Regions from separate parts of the Exiguobacterium sp. R-17 genome, predicted to be linked through region 1. Evidence: riboswitches for the same ligand, from Rfam matches in the RefSeq annotation. Region 1 holds a riboswitch; the other holds the start of a gene.

What was found. A riboswitch is a leader RNA that binds a small molecule or an ion and turns the genes downstream of it on or off. The one in region 1 is predicted to bind S-adenosylmethionine.
Region 2: linked by a shared signal. The riboswitch ahead of ACN9MT_RS14635 (Na+/H+ antiporter NhaC family protein) and the one ahead of metK (methionine adenosyltransferase) in region 1 are both predicted to bind S-adenosylmethionine.

What each region holds. Positions count from the first base shown of each region.
Region 1 covers NZ_CP184372.1:2,266,024-2,276,866, forward strand. Annotated here, with positions in the region: gene ACN9MT_RS11985 (class I SAM-dependent methyltransferase) at 1-455, shown strand, start outside; gene ACN9MT_RS11990 (serine aminopeptidase domain-containing protein) at 506-1,210, opposite strand; gene ACN9MT_RS11995 (GNAT family N-acetyltransferase) at 1,289-1,777, opposite strand; gene metK (methionine adenosyltransferase) at 1,915-3,123, opposite strand; SAM riboswitch class I at 3,252-3,378, opposite strand; gene pckA (phosphoenolpyruvate carboxykinase (ATP)) at 3,613-5,181, shown strand; gene ACN9MT_RS12010 (EAL and HDOD domain-containing protein) at 5,209-6,462, opposite strand; gene ACN9MT_RS12015 (alpha/beta hydrolase family protein) at 6,629-7,393, opposite strand; gene ytkD (RNA deprotection pyrophosphohydrolase) at 7,365-7,838, opposite strand; gene ACN9MT_RS12025 (glucose-6-phosphate isomerase) at 8,012-9,361, opposite strand; gene ACN9MT_RS12030 (iron-containing alcohol dehydrogenase) at 9,475-10,641, opposite strand; gene yugI (S1 domain-containing post-transcriptional regulator GSP13) at 10,778-10,843, opposite strand, start outside.
Region 2 covers NZ_CP184372.1:2,780,710-2,791,552, forward strand. Annotated here, with positions in the region: gene ACN9MT_RS14615 (YwpF family protein) at 1-125, shown strand, start outside; gene ACN9MT_RS14620 (histidine phosphatase family protein) at 122-712, opposite strand; gene ACN9MT_RS14625 (alpha/beta hydrolase) at 730-1,719, opposite strand; gene ACN9MT_RS14630 (metal ABC transporter solute-binding protein, Zn/Mn family) at 1,889-2,902, shown strand; SAM riboswitch class I at 2,972-3,076, shown strand; gene ACN9MT_RS14635 (Na+/H+ antiporter NhaC family protein) at 3,158-4,468, shown strand; gene ACN9MT_RS14640 (hypothetical protein) at 4,508-4,711, opposite strand; gene ACN9MT_RS14645 (aldo/keto reductase) at 4,871-5,683, shown strand; gene ACN9MT_RS14650 (hypothetical protein) at 5,805-6,266, opposite strand; gene ACN9MT_RS14655 (alanine/glycine:cation symporter family protein) at 6,352-7,797, opposite strand; gene ACN9MT_RS14660 (CoA-disulfide reductase) at 7,979-10,432, opposite strand; gene ACN9MT_RS14665 (YbjN domain-containing protein) at 10,634-10,843, shown strand, end outside.

The DNA of each region.
Region 1 (10,843 bases):
GCGTCGGTCCAGAAGGTAGAGTCCTTGCGTTCGACGTCCAAGCTCAAGCCATCGAGGAATCGACACGACGTCTCGACGAAGCCGGAATGTTAGAACGCGTCGATCTTTATCACGAAAGTCACATCCATGTTGGTGCGCGTCTTTCGGACGAACGACGGCCTGTTCGTGCCGGCGTCTTCAATCTCGGATACTTGCCTGGAAGTGATAAATCGATCACGACGACAGGTGAAGAGACGCTTGAAGCACTCGACGCTCTCCTCCCGGTACTTGCACCTGGTGGTCTTGTCGTCCTTGTCGTCTATCACGGTCATCTTGAAGGAAAACGGGAACGCGATGCTGTCCTAGATTACGTCACAGCCCTTGATCAGCAAGGTTATGCCGTTCTTCAGTACCGCTTCTTGAATCAACAGAATCATCCACCGTTCATCATCGCGATCGAGAAAAAAGTGCGCTGACAGTAGAAATAAAGAAGTGATGGCTTCCGCTATGGAAACCATCACTTCTTTCATTCTTCGACTAATTTAAAAAACAACAATAATTTTTCCGCAAACCGTGTATTCAACCGTTCAAAGCTGAAATGCGGGAAACCGTGTAGACGTTGTAAGTAAATCTGATCGCCACCCATTTTCCGACATACTTCGAGTGTCAGTTTGACGTCTGCGAACTGATCGTCTGGTGCATAAAAACAAGCCAAGTTTACACGAGGCAGTTTTTTTCGTTCCTCGTCATGTACGACGATCTCTTCTTCGATTTCCCGGTACTGCGCATACGTCAGTTCACCGATGCGAACGGTATCTTCCGTACTTTGACCAAACGGCAACGTACCGAGTGGCGCATCGGGACGGAAACGATCAAACGCACTCGCGAAGACTTGTTTGACACCTCCGAGTTGTTTCGACGGATGCCAATCAAACAATGGTGAAACGAACGCAAGACTTGCGACTGGTAGTTCATATTCTTGCAACAGACGATTGACGACGAGTGCCCCCATGCTACAGGCGATGATATGAATCGGTAGCTTTCGTTTTCCTGCTTCGCGTAATGCTTCTTTTAACAGTTGACCGTGCTCTTCAAACGAAATGCGACGTGGTGCGTCGACGAGTAGCACTTCATACTCTCTTTCGAGTACTCGAATCAAAGCTTCACTCGGACGGGCACGCAGTTGTAACGGATAGACTAATACGATGATTCCTGTTGGTTGTTCAACCACAAACTCACCTCTTCACTTCATACTTCCTTTTCACGATACCTTATTTCAAACGCAAACGAAACCGTCCCGAGACGGATTTCACGAGGCAACATGGCGAAGACGAACGACTGATTCCGCTTGCCCAAACACTTCTTCCGTCATCTCACTAAGTTCTTCAAAACCAAATGAGGTCAGGAATTGACGCGCTTTATAGTTACGTGCTTCCACGTAGACTTCGAGTGGGACGGCTCCTTGTCGTTCGAGTTCACGAATCAGACGTCTTCCGATTCCGTTTTGCTGATATTCCGGCAAGACGTAAAGCCGAATGATCTCCCATGTTCCTTCGACATCAATAGCATGAATGAAACCGACGATTTCCTCGTCGATGATTCCGACATAAAAATACTCTCCCCGTGCTTCTTCCGCCGTCCGGATCGCACGAACGACTTCTTCTTGCGGATACGCCTCCTGCACGAAATGCGCTTTCGAACGTTCGGAATAGATTTCTTCATACGTATCCAACCAAGATGTGATAGCAATGTCATGAATACGTCCTGCATCAGCTGGAATAGCTTCGCGTATTTCCATAATCGGAACCCCCCTTTATACTCATACAAATCGACTCATGTACTTTTACCCTTTTCTAGAAAAAACATTCGTTTCCTGCAAAGTTCCGCGGAAACAAAAAAGCCCGAAAACCCACGTAGGATTTCCGGACTTTTTGATTATGCGAAACGTTTTGCTTGTTCTTCAAGAACTGCTGCTTTATCTGTTTGCTCCCATGGAAGCTCAACATCTGTACGACCGAAGTGACCGTATGCAGCTGTTTGACGATAGATCGGACGACGGAGATCAAGCATGTTGATGATTCCAGCCGGACGAAGATCGAAGTTTTCAGCAACCAATTCGACGAGTTGTGCTTCAGGAAGTTTTCCTGTGCCGAATGTATCAACTGCGATTGATACAGGGTGCGCGACACCGATTGCGTACGCAAGTTGAACTTCTGCTTTGTCTGCAAGACCTGCAGCAACGAGGTTCTTCGCGACGTAACGTGCTGCGTATGCAGCTGAACGGTCGACTTTTGTTGGATCTTTACCTGAGAATGCTCCACCGCCGTGGCGTGCGTATCCACCATACGTATCAACGATGATCTTACGACCAGTCAATCCAGCATCTCCTTGTGGTCCGCCAATGACGAAACGACCAGTTGGGTTGATGAAGAATTTCGTTGCTGCGTCGATGTATTCAGCCGGGATGACCGGTGTGATGACGTGTTCTTTCAAATCAGCTTGGATTTGCTCAAGCGTAACTTCTTCCGCATGTTGTGTCGAGATGACGATCGTATCGACACGAACCGGCTCGTTGTTCTCGTTGTATTCGACCGTGACTTGTGTTTTTCCGTCCGGACGAAGGTAGTCGAGTTGACCGTTTTTACGCACTTCTGCCAAACGGCGTGCGAGACGGTGCGAAAGCGAAATTGGAAGTGGCATGAGTTCTGGTGTTTCTTTCGTTGCGTAACCGAACATAAGACCTTGGTCTCCTGCACCGATTGCATCGATTTCTGCATCAGACATGCTACCTTCACGTGCTTCAAGCGCTTGGTCGACACCAAGAGCGATATCTGCTGATTGCTCATCGATCGATGTCAATACAGCACATGTATCCGCATCGAAACCGTATTTCGCGCGTGTGTAGCCGATTTCACGAATCGTTTCACGAACGACTTTTGGAATGTCGACGTAAGTGGATGTCGTGATCTCACCTGCAACGAGAACGAGACCTGTTGTAACAGAAGTTTCTGCCGCAACACGTGCATTTGGATCCGCTGCAAGAATCGCATCGAGGATTGAATCCGAAATTTGGTCACAGATTTTATCTGGATGACCTTCAGTGACTGACTCCGACGTGAATAGTCGGCGATTAAGGTTTGTCATGTATGACCCTCCCAAAAAAGAATTTGACGGTGTACTCATTTCCCCTAGTTGAGTGGGACGGTAAAATGAAAAAAACCTTTCCAAGTCCAAAAAATGGTCAGGGAAAGGTTGTGCGTTCTTCCTTTACCCTCTTATCGTTCGAAGTGTTTACTTCGCTTCAGGAGAGCACCTTTTCCCTCATTAATATATGAATTAATGTAGGACGGTTGCCGGGTTTCTTCGGGCCTTGTTCCCTCCACCTGCTCAGAATAAGAGTATCCGTTACGAATTACATGATATAAAGTTGTACCTACTCTGTCAAGCAAGGTTTCAAATTCTAGTCGAAACTTTTTAAAAGAGATGTTAAACTATTAATGCTGAAAGCGTTTCCAGATAAATAGAAATCAGCACTAGAAAATGATTGCGCTCCCTTTAGTATGTCATATATAATGAATGTGTCATACTAAATGCAGTGAGCCAAAACCAACGTAGGGGAAAGGTGGGGTCAGGATGCCGATGACGGTCCTGAATATCGAAGAACTACTCAAGAAAGAGCATGTGTTCAAACAACTATCTGTTGCTGAACTTGTCGAACATGCGATTCGAAACGAAGAAGGTGTCCTTGCTGAGAACGGCGCACTATCTGTAGAAACGGGGAAATTTACAGGTCGTTCACCAAAAGATAAGTTCATCGTCCGTGATTCTTCCTGCGAGTCTCACATCGATTGGGGTCATGTTAACCAACCGATGGATGGAGACAAATTTGAACAATTGTTACAAAAGGTTCTTCGTTACATGAACGAAGCCGATCAGCTCTACTACACAGAAGCTGCTGCTGGGGCAGATACGCACTTCACCCTTCCGGTTCGTGTGCTCACACAATACGCTTGGCATAACCTGTTTGCCAAACAACTCTTTTTACGCGAGTATCCTGAAGTGGCTGCCTTCGAACCGTTCACGGTCGTCTACGCGCCACATTTCAAAGCAGATCCTACCGTTGACGGAACGAATTCCGAGACATTCATCGCCATGTCGTTTGAACACCGGATCGTCTTGATCGGCGGAACCGAATATGCGGGCGAAATCAAAAAATCGATTTTTTCCGTCATGAACTACCTCTTACCACAAGAAAATGTCCTTTCGATGCACTGTTCAGCAAACGTCGGACACGAAGGCGACGTCGCCTTGTTCTTCGGTCTATCCGGTACTGGTAAGACCACCCTGTCAGCAGACGATAGCCGTCAATTGATCGGTGACGATGAGCATGGTTGGTCGCATGACGGCGTCTTCAACATTGAAGGTGGATGTTATGCGAAGACGGTCAATCTGTCACGCGAAAAAGAACCGCAAATTTTTGATGCGATCCGTTTCGGAACTGTCCTTGAAAACGTCGTGCTCGATGAATCTCGTCATCCTGATTACGATGACACATCGTTGACAGAAAATACACGTGCTGCTTATCCGATCACAGCGATCGATAACATCGCTGTTCCATCACGGGCTGGTCATCCGAAGACGATTGTCTTCTTGACGGCTGATGCGTATGGCGTCTTGCCTCCGATCAGTAAATTGACGAAAGAACAAGCGATGTATCATTTCCTATCAGGTTATACATCAAAACTTGCTGGAACAGAGCGTGGTATCACGGAACCGGAAGCAACGTTCTCGACATGCTTCGGTTCACCATTTCTTCCACTGATACCTGAAAAGTATGCGACGATGCTCGGAGAACTGATTGATCGTCACGGTGTGACCGTTTATCTCGTCAACACAGGCTGGACAGGCGGTGCTTACGGGACAGGTAGTCGAATGAAGCTATCGTATACACGGACGATGGTCAACGCTGCCGTCAACGGAACACTTGCAGCGATTCCAACAGAAAAGCACCCAATCTTCGGACTTCATATGCCACTTGAAGTTCCTGGTGTTCCAAGTGAATTACTCAATCCGGTACGCGTCTGGTCAAATCCTGACGAATACAACACACAAGCGCGTTCGCTTGCTGAGAAATTCCAACATAATTTCCTTCGTTTCGAAAGTGCGACGGATGCGATCAAGTCAGCAGGTCCATGTCTATAAAAAAAAAGAGCCTCAGGGCTCTTTTTTTTATAGAATGGCATCTGTCTCTTCTTGAAGATGCATCTCTTTTTGCATAAGCCACTCCTGACTTTCCGTCAGTAACGCATATGCTCGCGGAAGTGATACACCTAACCGTTGACTGAGCAATTCGAACTGTTCGAAATCACCGCGATCTGCGCTGATCGCAAGCACTAGACAATCCCGGAACGGATGGTCTTTTCCTTGGAGGACAATCTTCAAGGAATCCTCGATTGGCAATTGATCGATGATGTCGTCAATATCAACGGACAATAACGCATCGATATGCGATAACAAGCCGATCATATAGGCACTCTCTTGTTGCAGCGTCCTTGTTTCTGTTGCAAACAACTCACAGAGCTTTGCGCAATGTAAGGAAGAACGCAGCAACTCATTCGACCATTCATAAGGACTTGCGAGCTTCATTTCACGTAAGACAATCAACGAAATCCAGCTTTTAAGTTGAGCGAAGCCAAGTAGTGAGATCGCTTGACGAACGGAACTAACTGTATTGCGTAATCCCACTCCCGGAGAATTGATTAGTTGTAATACCTGGATGCTGATATACGGATTGGCTTCGATTTCATCAATGACTTCATCGTACTTCTCATCCGTATCAAGCCACTTCAGCATCTTTAACAACACCGGCAATTGTGGTGGAACAGCTTTCCCTTTCATCAGCATCGGTTTAGCATAAAAATAGCCTTGGAACCAGTCATACCCCATATCAAGACAACGTGTATGATCCTCGTGCGTCTCGACACGTTCAGCAAGCATCTTAATATGAGGATAATTACGTCGAACGATATGCAAAATGGCACTTTGCTCGCGAGGGGAAATTGCCTCGATGTCGATTTTAATTAAATCAATCAACGCAAACAATTCCGCTCCGTGCTGTCGAAGTAAATCTGTCACAAAATCATCAAGTGCTAATGTGAAGCCTGCTTCTTTCCAACTATGCAGAACCGACAACATTTCAGTATCAATATCAACTGTCTCTAAAATTTCAATGACGAATCGGTTAGGATCTAAATAATGAATCAGATCACTTTTCAACAAATCTGACGTAAAGTTGACGAAAAGTTTTTTTCCTTCCGCGACATGTTCCACCCCCATATGGACGAGTGTATTCGTCAATACATCCATCGTCGCTAAATCCCCATCAAAAATAGTCATTTGTTCAATCGAACGATACAATAATTCAAATGCATCAATTGATCCAACTCGATTAACGATGGGTTGACGTGCTAATAAGATATCCATCGTTCTCCTGCCCCCTCCATTGTCCTCAGATGGTTTCTATTATATCAAAGTTTACTTTTTAGGAGATTATTGTTTTTTACAATGTATCAATGGTCTGTTTTTTCAATCTCTATGCTTCATCTTCCAAAATACAAAAAGCAATACGACAAACGTCGTATTGCTTGAATCATGTATCATATCGGTTCCAAATGCCTGTCTCGAACCAAGTCAAAATATCACGCGTCACACGTAATTTTTCATGGATCGGGAACTGATGTGCATACGCATAAGTCTGAAGCAGGGTTTGGTCGGGATGACGTGCAGCATAAGCCGTCGCATGTCGTAAACGAACGTTCTCATCATACGCACCGTGAATCAATAATACTTCACCTTGAGGAGCGACATGAAGCGGCGAGCGCACCTTATACGCCTCAGGTACGGTGTCTGGTGTCCCCCCCGTATAGCGACGCAACATTTTTTGCATCGTCTTCTGCTCCTCGTAGGTCCATGTCAACTCGGTCACGCCTGCCCACGACACCGTCCGCGAAACTGGACGATGATGAGCCAGGAGTAATGCCATTTGCCCCCCACGAGAAAATCCGAATGCATGAACATGCGAGACACGTTGTTGCAACCAATCGAAAGCACTGCATGCGTCTTCGACATCCCGATGTCCGAAATCTTCTTTTCCTGTTCCGCCTAAGTTTCCCCGATAGAAAGGTGCCATGACGAAAAAACCAGCCTGCGCGAACGCGAGCAGCCGTGTCGGTCGAACCATTCCGATAGATCGTGTGCCACCTCGCAAGTAGAGAATCCCCTGTCCGTTCGCGACTTGCGGAAGTACGATATAGGCACCGACGCGCTCCCCGTCTGTCGTCGTATAGAACATCCGAAACGTCCGAAACGGACCTTGCCGCGGAAGTTCAAACCAATCGGCGTTCGCTAAGTACACGGAGTGTCTCCGGAAGGACGCGGTCCTTCATCATGAAACTGTATTGTCGGTTCGTATCGAGACGATCAGGGAGTTCCTCGAACAGAAAAGCACCATCTGTTTCATCTACAGCCAAATGGGATGACAGCGATTCGATTTGCGCGAAGTAGATATTTTTAATGATCGTATCCCCTTTTCCGGCAACACGATATTGCCCGATGTACTTCAAGGAATCGATTTTTCCGCCTGTCTCTTCCATCACTTCACGACGTGCGGCTTCTTCTGCCGTTTCACCCGGTTCAACCTTCCCACCCGGAAATTCATATCCGCGTTGCTTATGATGGGTCAGCAACCATTTCCCTTCGTACACGGCAATGACCCACACATGTAGAGGGCGATCCGAGAACGGATGGTCCTCAAAACTTAACTCCACTTGATTTTGATAATAATCCAAGAATGTAATCACGTACGTGCACCTCATTTCTTCTTCTAACTTCACTTTACCTGTTTCACGGGTATTCTAAAAGTGAAAACGCTAGGATTGCCTATAAATCTGGAAAATGATTACTCGTCCTCATCTCGTGAACGTAAAAAAAACAGCCGATGTTCCACTAAGGAACAATCGACTGTCGTTTTGTATTACTTCAAACGTGCTTCGAGTTCTGCTTTTTCTGCTTCGAATCCTGGTTTTCCAAGAAGAGCGAACATATTTTTCTTGTACGCTTCGACGCCTGGCTGATCGAATGGATTTACTCCAAGGAGGTAACCACTCATCGCACATGCTTTTTCGAAGAAGTAGAACAGGAATCCGAGGTGATACGGTGTCATCTCTGGAAGTTCGACTGTCAGGTTCGGAACTTGTCCGTCCGTGTGCGCAAGCAATGTGCCTTCTGCTGCCTTATCGTTGACGAACTGAATCGATTTTCCTGCGAGGAAGTTCAATCCATCAAGGTCCTGGGCGTCTTCTTCAATCGTCAACGCGTGACGCGCTTGTCCGACTTTAATGACTGTCTCAAACAGATCACGACGACCTTCTTGGACATATTGTCCCATTGAATGAAGATCGGTCGAGAAATCAACTGCTGCTGGGAAGATCCCTTTGAAGTCTTTTCCTTCAGATTCGCCGTACAATTGCTTCCACCACTCTGATACGTAATGAAGTGCTGGTTCGTAGTTGACGAGTAGCTCGATCGTTTTCCCTTTCGCATACAATGCATTTCGGACGACTGCGTATTGGTACGCTTCGTTGTCAGCTAAGTTTTCGCTCGCGTAGCGCTCTTGTGCGTCACGTGCCCCTTGCATTAACTCTTCGATCGAAATTCCTGCTGCTGCGATCGGTAATAGACCAACTGGCGTTAACACAGAGAAACGTCCGCCGACATCATCTGGAATAACGAATGTTTCGTATCCTTCAGAATCTGCGAGTGTTTTTAATGCACCGCGGGCTTTGTCCGTTGTTGCGTAAATCCGGTGTTTCGCTTCTGCTTTACCGTACTTTTCTTCCATGAATGCTTTCAAGAGACGGAACGAGATTGCTGGTTCTGTCGTCGTACCTGATTTCGAGATAATGTTGACCGATACATCTTTTCCTTCAAGTACTTCAAATAAATCATGCAGATACGTTGATGAGATATTATGCCCTGCATAGATGATTTGTGGTGCTTTACGCTCGTCTTTTGATAACAAGTTATGGAATGAGTGTCCAAGCATCTCGATTGCCGCACGTGCACCGAGATACGAACCGCCGATTCCGACGACTAGCAACACATCAGAATCCGACTTGATTTTTTCTGCAGACGCTTGGATACGTGCAAACTCCGCTTGATCGTAGTTCGTCGGAAGATCTACCCATCCTAAGAAATCACTTCCTGCACCTGTTCCTGCATGAATCGCATGGTGGAGCGTCTTTACGGTCTCCGTCATGTGATCTACTTCATGTTGACCTACGAATTGTAGGGCTTTCGAATAATCAAAACGTACTGTTGACATGCCATCGTCCTCCTTATTCATTCGCAACGAAATGCGACCTTCCTTTTCATTAAAACGCAAGAAGGAAGGTCGTTCAAGTCTTTTGTGAAAAGATTAGCAAATGTTATGAGTTGTTATAGGGCAGCTGTCACGATTTGACGAACATCCTCGTTTCCGAGTGATTTGAAGTTTCCGAAGTCGCCGCGAGTCATTGCTGACTTGACGATTGAATCGACTGTATCTTCTTTGATGTCGTAATCCGCAAGACGGTTTGGTGCGCCGAGTGATGTCCAGAAAGCACTAATCGCGTCGATTGTCGCGAGTGCTGCTTCCATCTCTGATTTCCCTTCCGTGTCGACGTTAAAGACGTTCTCACCGAGTGTGACGAAACGATGTGCATTTGATTCGTCGAGTACGTGGCGCATCCAGTTCGGGAAGAGAATGGCAAGTCCACCCGCATGTGGGATGTCATGAACAGCCGAGACAGCATGTTCGATGTTGTGTGATGCCCAGTCGCCGCGTGCTCCCATTTGAAGAACACCGTTGAGCGCCATCGTACCAGCGAAGAGAATTGTTCCACGAAGTTCCACGTTTTCGAGATCGTTAACGAGTTTTGGTGCTGCTTCGACGACTGCTTTCATGACACCTTCTGTCATGCGTTCTTGAACCGGTGCATGTGCAGGATGGAAGTATTGTTCGAGACAGTGACTCATCATATCGACGATACCGTAGATCGTTTGATCTTTCGGTACGCTGACTGTGTATTTTGGATCAAGAATTGAGAATGTTGGGTACGTAAGCGGACTACCCCAACCATATTTCTCTTGTGTTTTCCAGTTCGTGATGACCGATCCTGAGTTCATCTCAGAACCTGTCGCTGCAAGCGTCAAGACTGTTCCGAATGGAATGACTGTTTTTGGTGTCGCTTTACCGATGACGAGATCCCATGCTTCGCCTTCATACGGGATACCTGCTGCGATCAATTTCGTGCAGTCGATGACAGAACCGCCACCAAGTGCAAGTAGTGCGTCAACGCCTGCTTCACGTGCAATTTTAATTCCGCGTTCTGCAGTTTCGATGCGCGGGTTCGGTTCGACACCGTCGCATTCGACGTACTCGATTCCTGCCGCATTGAGTTCACGTGTGACATCATCATAGACGCCGTTACGTTTAATACTTCCGCCGCCAAAGACAAGCATGACTTTCTTCGCACCAAGTGACTCGAGTTGTGGTTTCAGTTGGCTGACTTGACCGTCACCAAAAATAAGTCTTGTTGGATTGCGATATTCAAAGTTTTCCATCTGTGTTGCCTCCTCAATAAGTAATGAACACCTTACATTATCCACACATTCCCCTTTCGCATCTAATTTAATGCTTATTGTATGTAAAAATTGCGCAAAAAAAGAGAACCGACCGATGTCGATTCTCTCATGTGGCTTATTTTTGGAAGTTTGATTTTTCAATCCATTCTTCCAATTTACCTTTAAGAACGTTGAATCCAGG
Region 2 (10,843 bases), 510 kb from region 1:
CTGGCGAGGAACTCGTCCAAGAATACAAGGATCGTCGTTCAAAACGCGGTGCACATATCACGAGTATCGCTAAAGAAACATTTAAACAGTATCTAGCAGAACATCCAGAAACACCGATTTCTTAAGGTTTTTCGACTTCGTCCGTGATGTGATCCGCTACATTGATTCGATCAATCGTATAGTGGTCCGTATATTGGATATAATTCGCACATGCATTTTTCAAAGGTGTCCGGTAACTGAATGTCTCATCAATCGACGATAAGGCTGCTTTGATCGTATGCGAGTGACAGACGATTAAGATTCGTTTCCCCTCATACGTTCGTGTCACTTCCTGTAATGCTTCGAATACGCGATCCTGAATCGCTTGTTCCGTTTCAAGACCCGGAACACGTTTCGTATCGTTCGCTTGAACAGCTTCATAAATCGACGCAACCGGTTCACCGGAAGCAGCACCAAATTCACGTTCGACGAGTCGGTCATCGGTCGCTGTGATCGTCAATCTGACCGCACGTCCGATGATTTCTGCTGTCTCAACAGCGCGAGACAACGGGCTTGCTAGCAAGACATCCCACTTTTCATTGGCTAGATAAGCGGCGCTGAGTTCCGCTTGTCTTTTTCCTGTTGCATTCAACGGGATATCTTCTCTTCCTTGGATTCGTTCATTTAAGTTCCAATCCGTCTGACCATGTCGCACTAAACAAATTTCAGTCATGTCTCTGTCTCCTTCATTCAAGAAATATGACTGATTGTATCATGTTTTTCATCGGGAAGTTGTCGCGGTGGCAATAACAACACCTGACAAGTGAAGCGTTCAATTCGTTCGAGCAGTCGTTCAATTTTCAATGGATTTTCTGTCTGTGCAAAACTAGCAAGTGAGTGGGTACCGTTCGGAAAAGAAAACAAACGGACATCAGCTCCGACATCGGCTCCTTTTTCAACGAAGTGAAGAGCTTGGGAAAACGGAACGATTGGATCTTTTTTGCCATGCAGGAGCATGATCGGTGGGGCGTCTGACGAGAGATGCGTCACAGGTGAAACGTGAGTCATGAGCTTGCGCCATTCTTCCCGTCCACCTTTATAAAACTTAATGTGAGCGATCCAGGTCTGAATGAAAGTAAACAATAAAAAATTCGTCGGTGGATATAAGGCAATGACACCACTAATCAATGGCATGTGTCGTTCATCGCGCTCACCAACGAAAGCAGATGGGGCAAGTGCCGTCGTCAGCATGAGTGCAGCTCCGGCTGAGTCTCCCCATACCATCATCCGTCCTCTTAAAATGCGAAGATCTTCTGCTTCTTTGTTCAAAAAGCATAAGGTATCCCGTACATCTTCGAGATTATCCGGAAAATAACTCCCTTCTTCAAACAGACGATAATCGATACTACAAACAGCAACCCCAAGTTCAAGCAGGCGATCAACGATCGGGCTAAAACAGAACATATCCTCGCGCTCTCCACGAACGAATGCGCCACCGTGCGCGTAGATCGCGACCGGGAACGGTCCTTCCCCCGGCGGATAATAGAGATCGAGTTGTAAGGTACGGTCTCCCACTTGTTTGTAAGTGAGTGTCCGCGGTGCGAGTTGTTTTTCTGTGATTGGCAAGGCGGGTTCAGTCCACCGAAGTAATGCACCGTAATTGTTCCAGATACTTGCTCCCGCAGCTGCTGTCGTTAGTAGTGCAGCTCCCCCCATTAGCCATGCAGTTTCACGTTTCACTTGATCACCTCCAAAAGACGTATCAATTCCTTCATTTTATTATCCTTTTACCCCGTTTTAAAAGAAGTCGAACGTCTCGGTATTCGTACTTGACGCTTCTCAAACGTTCCGCTATAGTGAAAAAGTCCAAATCGGAATAATTACGTTTTAATAACGGAGGTAACATACAATGAAAAAAATCATTCCTGCTTTAACGGTCGCATTCGCGAGCGCAAGTATCCTCGCAGCTTGTGGATCAAACACCGATTCATCGACTTCAGATGATAAAAAGACGGAAATCTATACATCGACGTTCGCAACAGCTGCCATTGCCCGTGAAATCGGTGGTAATCAAGTCAACGTCAAGATGATCGTCCCACCTGGAGCAGATCCGCACTCCTATGAACCGACGTCAAAGCAACTCACTGAGATTGCCAAAGGTGACCTTTTCCTTTTGACGGGTACGACACTTGAACCCTATTCAAAAAAAATCCAAGAGAGTCTAAAAGGCACGGACGTCCGGTTCGTCGAGACGAGTAAGGATGTCACTTTGCTGGAATCGGATGCTACGCTTCACGCACATGAAGAAGAGGGACATACAGAAGAAGAGCATGCGCACGAAGAAGCAGGGCACGATGATCACGCAACTGATGAACATGCGCACGAAGAGGAAGAACACGATCATGGAAAATACGATCCACACGTCTGGCTTGATCCTGTCAACGCCAAAGCAATGGCACGTTCTATCACAGTCGCCTTATCAAAAGAAGTACCAAAAGACAAAGCAACATTCGAAAAAAACTTGAAAGCATTCGATCAGCAAGCTGACGCACTCGATAAAGAGTTCAAGCAAGCCGTTGCTGACGGATCGAAAAAAGAACTTCTCGTCACACATGCAGCTTACGGTTACCTCGCCGAACGATACGGGTTCACGCAGCTTCCAATCGCCGGAATTTCCCCTTCCGATGAACCCTCACAAAAGCAACTGGCTGCTTTAGTGAAAGAAGCGCGGATGCATGATTTGAAATACGTCGCGTTCGAAGAGACGGTTTCACCAAAGGTTGCGCGTGTCATCCAAAAAGAAATCGGAGCTGAATCCGTGACGATCCATAACCTCGAGTCGGTGACGAAATCGCAGCAAAACAGCTCGTATTTTAAGTTGATGGAAGAAAACGTCCAGACGTTAGAACAGGCACTTCAGTAAAGTACAGTTGACACGCGTTACTCAATGCGGTACGGTAAGAAACGTGTTTTACAACAATTGAATGACTTCTTTTTATCGCGAGAAACGGAGGGACTGGCCCAATGATGTTTCGGCAGCGGACGATTTGATTCGTACTGTGCCAAATCCAGCAAGCGAAAGCTTGAGAGATAAGAAGAGCGTCTTTATTTCATAAAGACCTCCTTCTTTCTTGCGAAGGGGTCTTTTTTTGTATCTTTGAGAAACGAGGTATCAACAATGAAAGAAACGATTACGCCTAACAAATGGGCACTTCTTCCCCTCGTCGTGTTCCTGGTCCTCTTCATCGGAGCCGGTATTTTCTATGACGATTTTTACAAATTTCCGATTCTGATCGCTGCTTTGATCGCGCTGATCTTTGCAGCAATCACGACGAAAGGATCGATTAATCAAACGGTTGAACGAATCGCAACCGGTGCCGGAAATCCCGATATCATGATTATGGTCTTCATCTTCTTATTAGCCGGTACGTTCTCTGGAACGGCAGAAGCAATCGGCGCAATCGAAGCAACTGTCAATGCTGCCTTAACGTTCCTACCTCCGTCACTCCTGATGAGCGGTCTGTTCGTCATCGCTGCCTTCATCTCGATGGCAATGGGTACCTCGACAGGAACGATTGCTGCACTTGCTCCAATCGCCTTCGGTATTCATGAAGCAACAGGTATCAACGTTGCGATCGCAGCAGCGTCAGTCGTTGGGGGTTCGATGTTCGGTGATAACTTGTCGTTCATCTCGGATACGACAATCGCTGCCGTTCGGACACAAAAAACGAACATGCGTGATAAGTTCCGGACGAACTTCATGATCGTTCTCCCGGCTGCCGTCTTAACGGTCATCTTACTCGCGTTCGTTTCTGGTTCTGGCGATGCGGCAGCAGCTAAAGCATTCGAGTTCTACAAATTAATTCCGTATCTCGCCGTCATCGTCCTTGCACTATTTGGTGTCAATGTCATTCTTGTTCTCGTCGGTGGCACATTGCTCACTGGCATCATCGGTATGATCGACGGTAGCTTTGGCTTAAGTGGGTTCGTCCTTTCGATGTCAAAAGGAATGATGGGCATGGCAGAGATTTCAATCTTGACACTCCTCATGGGTGGTCTCGTCAGTTTGATTACGTTCAATGGCGGAATCGCCTACTTGAAAGAGACGTTGACGCGCAAGATTTCACAGCGTCGCGGTGCTGAATTCAGTATGGCAGCACTCGTCAGTGCGACGAACCTCGCAACGGCGAACAATACGATCTCGATTCTCGTTGCTGGACCACTCGCGGCTGAAATCGCTGATACGTATGAAATCGACCGCAAGAAATCAGCGAGTATTCTTGATATCTTCTCTTGTGGTATTCAAGGCATCATTCCGTATGGGGCACAACTGCTGATCGCAGCAGAGTTGACGAAGACAGCTTCACCAGAACTGATTCCGTATCTGTTCTATCCGTTCCTGCTCTTCGTCTGTGGATCGATTGCCATCATCTTTGGTTTCCCACGTCCGAAAAAATCAGTTGCTCAACAGGAAAAAATCTCTTCTTAACCAACGACAGGTCCGATCATGGTGATCGGACCTGTTTCATTATTTTTTCTGCTTCGCTTGTCGTTCTAAAATCAAATACGCGATTGCTGGAAGTGGAAACTGAAGGAGTCCCGCGCCTCCCCATACCCACGGGTTACGTCCTGATTTTCGTGCACTGAAAAATAGGCTAACTGCTTGCGTGACCAACAAGGCACTAATACTAAGCCAAGCTCCCTTTGATAGCTTTTTATTCTTTTGAGCCATCCTTTCTCCCCCTCTTTCTGACATACGGTCAGATGTGATGAATTCTCTTTTATTTTAACCCATTCTATTCCTCCATGAGCATGGAAACGGACGGTTTCGTTCGTTCGTGCTAAACTAAACGAGCAAATCTAAACTACGTTTTATGAGGAGGAGTAACACATGCAATACGCAAAACTTTCAAACGGTATTACGATTCCCCAAATCGGATTCGGTGTCTGGCAAGTAGACGAAGAAACAGAAGCACCCGCTGCTGTTGCTGAAGCACTACGTGTCGGCTATCGTCATATCGATACAGCTGCTGTCTATAAAAACGAGCGCGGTGTCGCAAAAGGTATCAAAGAAAGCGGCGTGAAACGTGAGGATCTCTTCTTAACGTCGAAAGTCTGGAACGATGATATTCGTGCCGGTCGGACGAAGGAAGCATTCGCAGAATCGCTCGAACGTCTCGAAACAGACTACCTTGACCTCTACCTGATCCACTGGCCAGTCGAAGGCTATATCGAAGCGTGGAAAGCAATGGTTGAACTTTATGAAGCAGGCAAGATCAAAGCGATCGGTGTCTCGAACTTCAAGGAACATCACCTCGATACATTGGCAGAAGAGGGCTTGATGGCACCAATGATCAACCAAGTCGAATTGCATCCACAATTGCCGCAACACGAACTGCACGAATACTTGCAAGATCACAACATCCAAGTCGAAGCATGGAGTCCACTCATGCAAGGGAAATTCCTCGAAATCAACGATTTCAAGGAAATCGCAGAGAAGCATGGTAAGACACCTTCACAAGTCGTCTTACGCTGGCACCTCGACAACGGTATCGTTGCTCTTCCAAAATCCGTCACACCAGAACGCATTGCAGAAAACTTCGACGTCTTTGATTTCCAACTCGATGCCGATGATCTTGAGAAAATTGATCGTCTAGCAACGGATGTCCGCCTCGGACCGGATCCAGACGAAATCGATTTTTAATCTAAAAGTTATTGTAAAAAGAGCGATTTCCATGTGAGGTCGCCTTGATTTAGATGAACGACAACAGACCCGTTTCCAGTCGACGACTTGGAAGCGGGTCTGTTTTTATAGATGGTACTAGTCATACGTAATAAATTAAAATCGTATCTTCCGCTTCTTCTGCCTTTTGAAAATAGGCACGCAGATCGGCGAACTGCTCCCAGACATATTCGAATTCGCCCGGTATTCCAGCTTCATCATGAATCGAAGCGAGTGCCCGTTGATCGAAGTTTCGCATCACTTCAGCGGAAATGATCAAAAGCGGTAAAGGAAGAATACCGACGATTGCCGCTTTTTCCTCATTGACGATCAACTCTTCACCAACGATCGCTCGCCCTAGATTATAGTGCGTGTCCTGATCAATATAGATATCGATTTGATTCATCAAATGGTAGATGGCATTCGTTTGTTCGAGGGCAAACAATTGTTCATGGTCGGGTTGTGTCTCATGAATGAATAATATCCAGTCCATGATGATGTGGGGATCGTTTCCGAACGACTCCCAGACCGCATCCGTGACGCGAACGAAATGTACGTTTTCCATTCTCCCCCTCCCTTCTGTACTCTGTATTCCCTTTTTAAATTCGTTCTATACAAAAAAAGAGCCAGATTTCTCTGACTCCCTTTTCTTAGATCGCTTTTTCGTCTTCTTCTGACCCCTGCCATGCTTCAAGCGTATGCTTTCCTGGCAAGTTCGGAATTGAATCTGTATAGAAACGCGGCTCTTTTCCTGCTTTTCGTTGTGTCACGTAATCATCGAGCGCAAGCTTCGCGATTTTTGCGAGGCGGAAAATCGCATATAGATTAACGATTGCCATCAGTCCCATACAGATGTCCGCTAAAGCCCAAACGAGACTAGCCGACTCGACAAGTGAACCGAAGACGATCATGACGAGGACGAGTGCACGGTATGCCATCATGACTTGTTTATTGTCACGGATGAACGTGATGTTCGATTCACCGTAATAGTAGTTTCCAACGACAGAACTAAAGGCAAAGAGGAAGATGGCAAGTGCCATGAATCCTGTCGCAAGTGATCCAACTTGCGACGCAAGTGCCCCTTGCGCTAAGTCAATACCGTCTAAGGCATCTCCATTCGCATCTTTTGTCGGAACCCCACTGACGAGAACGATCATCGCTGTCGCCGAACAGACCATCAACGTATCAACGAAGACCGCAAACGATTGAATCAACCCTTGTTTAACCGGGTGAGAGACTTCCGCTGTTGCCGCCGCGTTCGGTGCTGAACCCATACCGGCTTCGTTTGAGAACAAACCACGGCGAATCCCGTTCAAGAGTGCTGCACCTACTGCACCACCTGCGAGTGTCTTGAATTCGAATAGACCTTCTTGGAAAATCAATTTAAAAATACTTGGCAGTACTTCAAGATTCGTCGCCATGATATAGAGCGCGATCAGGATATAACCACCGGCCATGATCGGTACGAGGAACGACGCGACGGTTGCAATGCTACGGACGCCACCAAAGATGACGAGTGCCGTCAGCACGACCAGTCCGACCGTAATCCATGTCTTATCAAAGCCATATTGATTTTGAAGAGAAAGCGAGATCGTATTCGATTGAACGGAATTGAAGACAAATCCGAATGAGATCGTAATCAAGACACTAAATAAGATTCCTAACCAACGTTGACCGAGTGCTTTCTCCATATAATAGGCAGGGCCCCCACGCCACGCCTTATCATCACGCACTTTATAAATTTGAGCGAGTGTACTTTCAACGAATGCCGATGCCGATCCGATCAAGGCAATTAACCACATCCAGAAGACCGCTCCTGGTCCACCGAGTGCGATTGCTGCCGCGACACCTGCGATATTACCAGTACCGACACGCGCTGCCGTACTGATGGCGAATGCTTGAAATGGAGAGACACCGTCTTTTCCATCATCTGTTCCTTGGAACAGTAAGCGTAACATCTCCGGGATCATTCGAAATTGAACGAACCGCATCCGGAATGTAAAATAAATGCCTAGTCCAACGAGTAAAACAATCAATACGTTCGTCCATAAGTAATCATTTGCTCGTTTTACTAATTTCATCACTTCTTTTTCCATCAAAACTCCTCACTTTCATCCATCTTTTCTCTCTATTTGTATGTAAGTTTTTTTCACATGTGATTTATCATACGCAATTTTTTTTGAAAAATCAAACTCACTTTTACCTCGGAACATAAAAAACGTGTTAAACCTCACATCAGATGTCAGGTTTAACACGTTCACATAGTTAATTCTTTTATTAGATGAACAGATTCAGGTTAGCACCATCTGTTGCGCCGAGATAACTCGCGACACCACCGTAATCAATGCCGTCGAGGAGTTCTTCTTTCTTAATGCCCATGATATCCATCGACATCGTGCAGGCAATCATGCGGACACCGGCCGCTTGCGCTTTTGCCATCATCGTCTCGAGCGCATCGACTTGTTTATCCTTCATGACTTTTTTCATCATTTTTTGACCAGCACCTGCCATATTCATGTTCGAGAGTGGCAGTTCCCCGGCGTGTTTCGGCATCATCATCCCCATCATCCGCTCAATACCGGCTTTCTCGACGGCAGGAGCATTCGGTTTTCGAATGATGTTCAAGCCCCAGAACGTAAAGAACATCGTCACTTGCTTCCCCATTGCTTGTGCACCTTGTGCGATGACAAAGGACGCAAGTGCTTTATCAAGATCACCACTAAAGACGACCATCGTCGCATCATCTGCCGGATTGACTTGAACCGGTGTTGCAGCAGGTGTCTCCCCTTGCCCTTTTTCAAGCAAGACCTCAACGACCCCTTGATTCATCTCCGCTGAATGGACCGTGTGTCCTAGTTTTTTCGCCCATGCTTGAACGTCCGGTAAGAATCCCGGATCCGACGCTTTGACAAAAATTTGCTCGCCATCCGTCATCTGATCGATTTTTGTTTTTAACTCTAAAATTGGACCCGGGCACTGTAAGCCGCACGTATCGAGCAACATCACTTGTGCCGGTGCAGTCTTCGTTTTTGGTTCACGTTTCGTTACCGTTACAGCTGTCTCCTCCTCCGCTTGGTTTCGTGCCTTTTGATCTCGATGCACGACCGACCATGTTTTGTAGCCGCCGCTTAAGTTTTTGACATCATAACCGTGTTGTTGCAACAATTGACTCGCGACATATCCACGTAATCCGACTTGGCATGTTACATAGATCGTTTGATCCTTCGGCAGATCATCTAACTTCTCACGTAACGTCGGTAACGAGATGTTGACCGATCCCGGAATCGCACCTAACTCGTTTTCCGATGGTTCACGGACATCGAGTAACAAACCTCCGTTTGCGACGATTGCATCGATTTCGTGCCAATGAACGTTCGTACTGTCACCTAAGACGATATTCGACGCGATATATCCTGCCATGTTAACCGGATCTTTTGCTGAACTATACGGTGGTGCATATGATAGTTCAAGATCTGGTAAATCAAGCACTGTCAATCCGCCTTTAATCGCTGTCGCGAGGACATCGATTCGTTTCTCGACACCTGTCATACCGATTGCCTGTGCACCATAAATCGTTCCTTCAATTGGATCAAATAACAGCTTCATCGAAATGGGACTCGCTCCTGGGTAGTACCCCGCATGGGATCCCGGATGGAGGTGAATCGCTTCATAACGCATACCGAGCTGACGCAATCGTTTTTCGTTGTTACCGGTCGAAGCGACTGTCAAATCGAAGACTTTCGCTACTGCTGTACCGAGCGTTCCACTGTACCGGACATCGCGCCCGGCAATGATGTCGGCGACGAGGCGCCCTTGACGGTTCGCCGGCCATGCGAGCGGTACATGTGTCGCTTCCTTCGTGATAAAATCCTTAACTTCGATCGCGTCACCAATCGCAAAGATCGACGGATCGGATGTCCGCAGTTGATTGTCGACTTGAATCGTCTGTTTGATTCCAAGCGTTAAACCAGCATCTGCTGCGAGCGTGCTCTCCGGTGCGACACCGATTGATAAGATGTTCATCTCTGTCTCAATCACGCGTCCACTTGTCAAGACGACACGACGACCTGCTTCTTCAAAACAAGCGACGCCATCTTCTAGAATCAGCTCGACGCCTTTTGCCCGAAGATGTTCATGAACGATCGCTGCCATTTCCGGGTCGATCGGAGCCATGACTTGGTTTGCCATTTCAACGAGGGTAACGTGTGCCCCGCGTTCAACAAGATTCTCTGCCATCTCGAGACCGATGAATCCTCCACCGATGACGACTGCCCGTTCCGGACGCGTCGTATCGACGTATTCTCGCATCCGGTCCGTATCCGGAATGTTGCGTAACGTAAAGACATTTGTTGCATCACTCAGTCCTTTAATGTTCGGACGAATTGGTTTTGCACCTGGAGAAAGAATCAGATGATCGTACGATTCATCGTATTCTTCACCTGTGTCAACGTTACGGATCGTGACAGTCTTCGCTTCACGGTTGATCCGAATCGCTTCCGACAAGTTACGGACGTCTAAATTAAATCGTGCATGCATCCCCTCTGGCGTTTGGACAAGTAATTTATTGCGATCTTTAATGACATCTCCGATATAGTAAGGCAGTCCGCAGTTCGCGAACGAGATCTCTTTTCCGCGCTCGAGCAAAATGATTTCTGCCGTTTCGTCAATCCGGCGTAGTCGTGCCGCTGCCGTTGCGCCACCTGCGACGCCACCTACGATGATCGTTTTCATCTAAATGATTCCTCCTTGAATTACTATCTGCCACTCAATATACCCTGTTAGGTATGTATTTTCAAGTCAGTTGCTTGCAGCTTCACAGATATGACATATCCCATTCGTTTTGTATTTTCTTCCTATCTGAACGGACATTAGTTGCATTTCCTTCTGAAATGCTTGAAACTAAATCTATAGTATATAAAGGGGGATTTTGCAATGGACCAGGAACGTAACTCGAACGAATCAAACGAGAACAATAAAGTGACACCGATTCACCAAGATCGTCAACCCGAAACAAACGAACAAGGAATCGCGCCACAACAGCAACAACACTTGGAAGCTTTCCAAGCTTTCCTCGTCGAAAAAGGCATTCCAATGGAAGCGCGTGAGAATGAAACACACGTCTTCTTCATGACACAAGAAAAA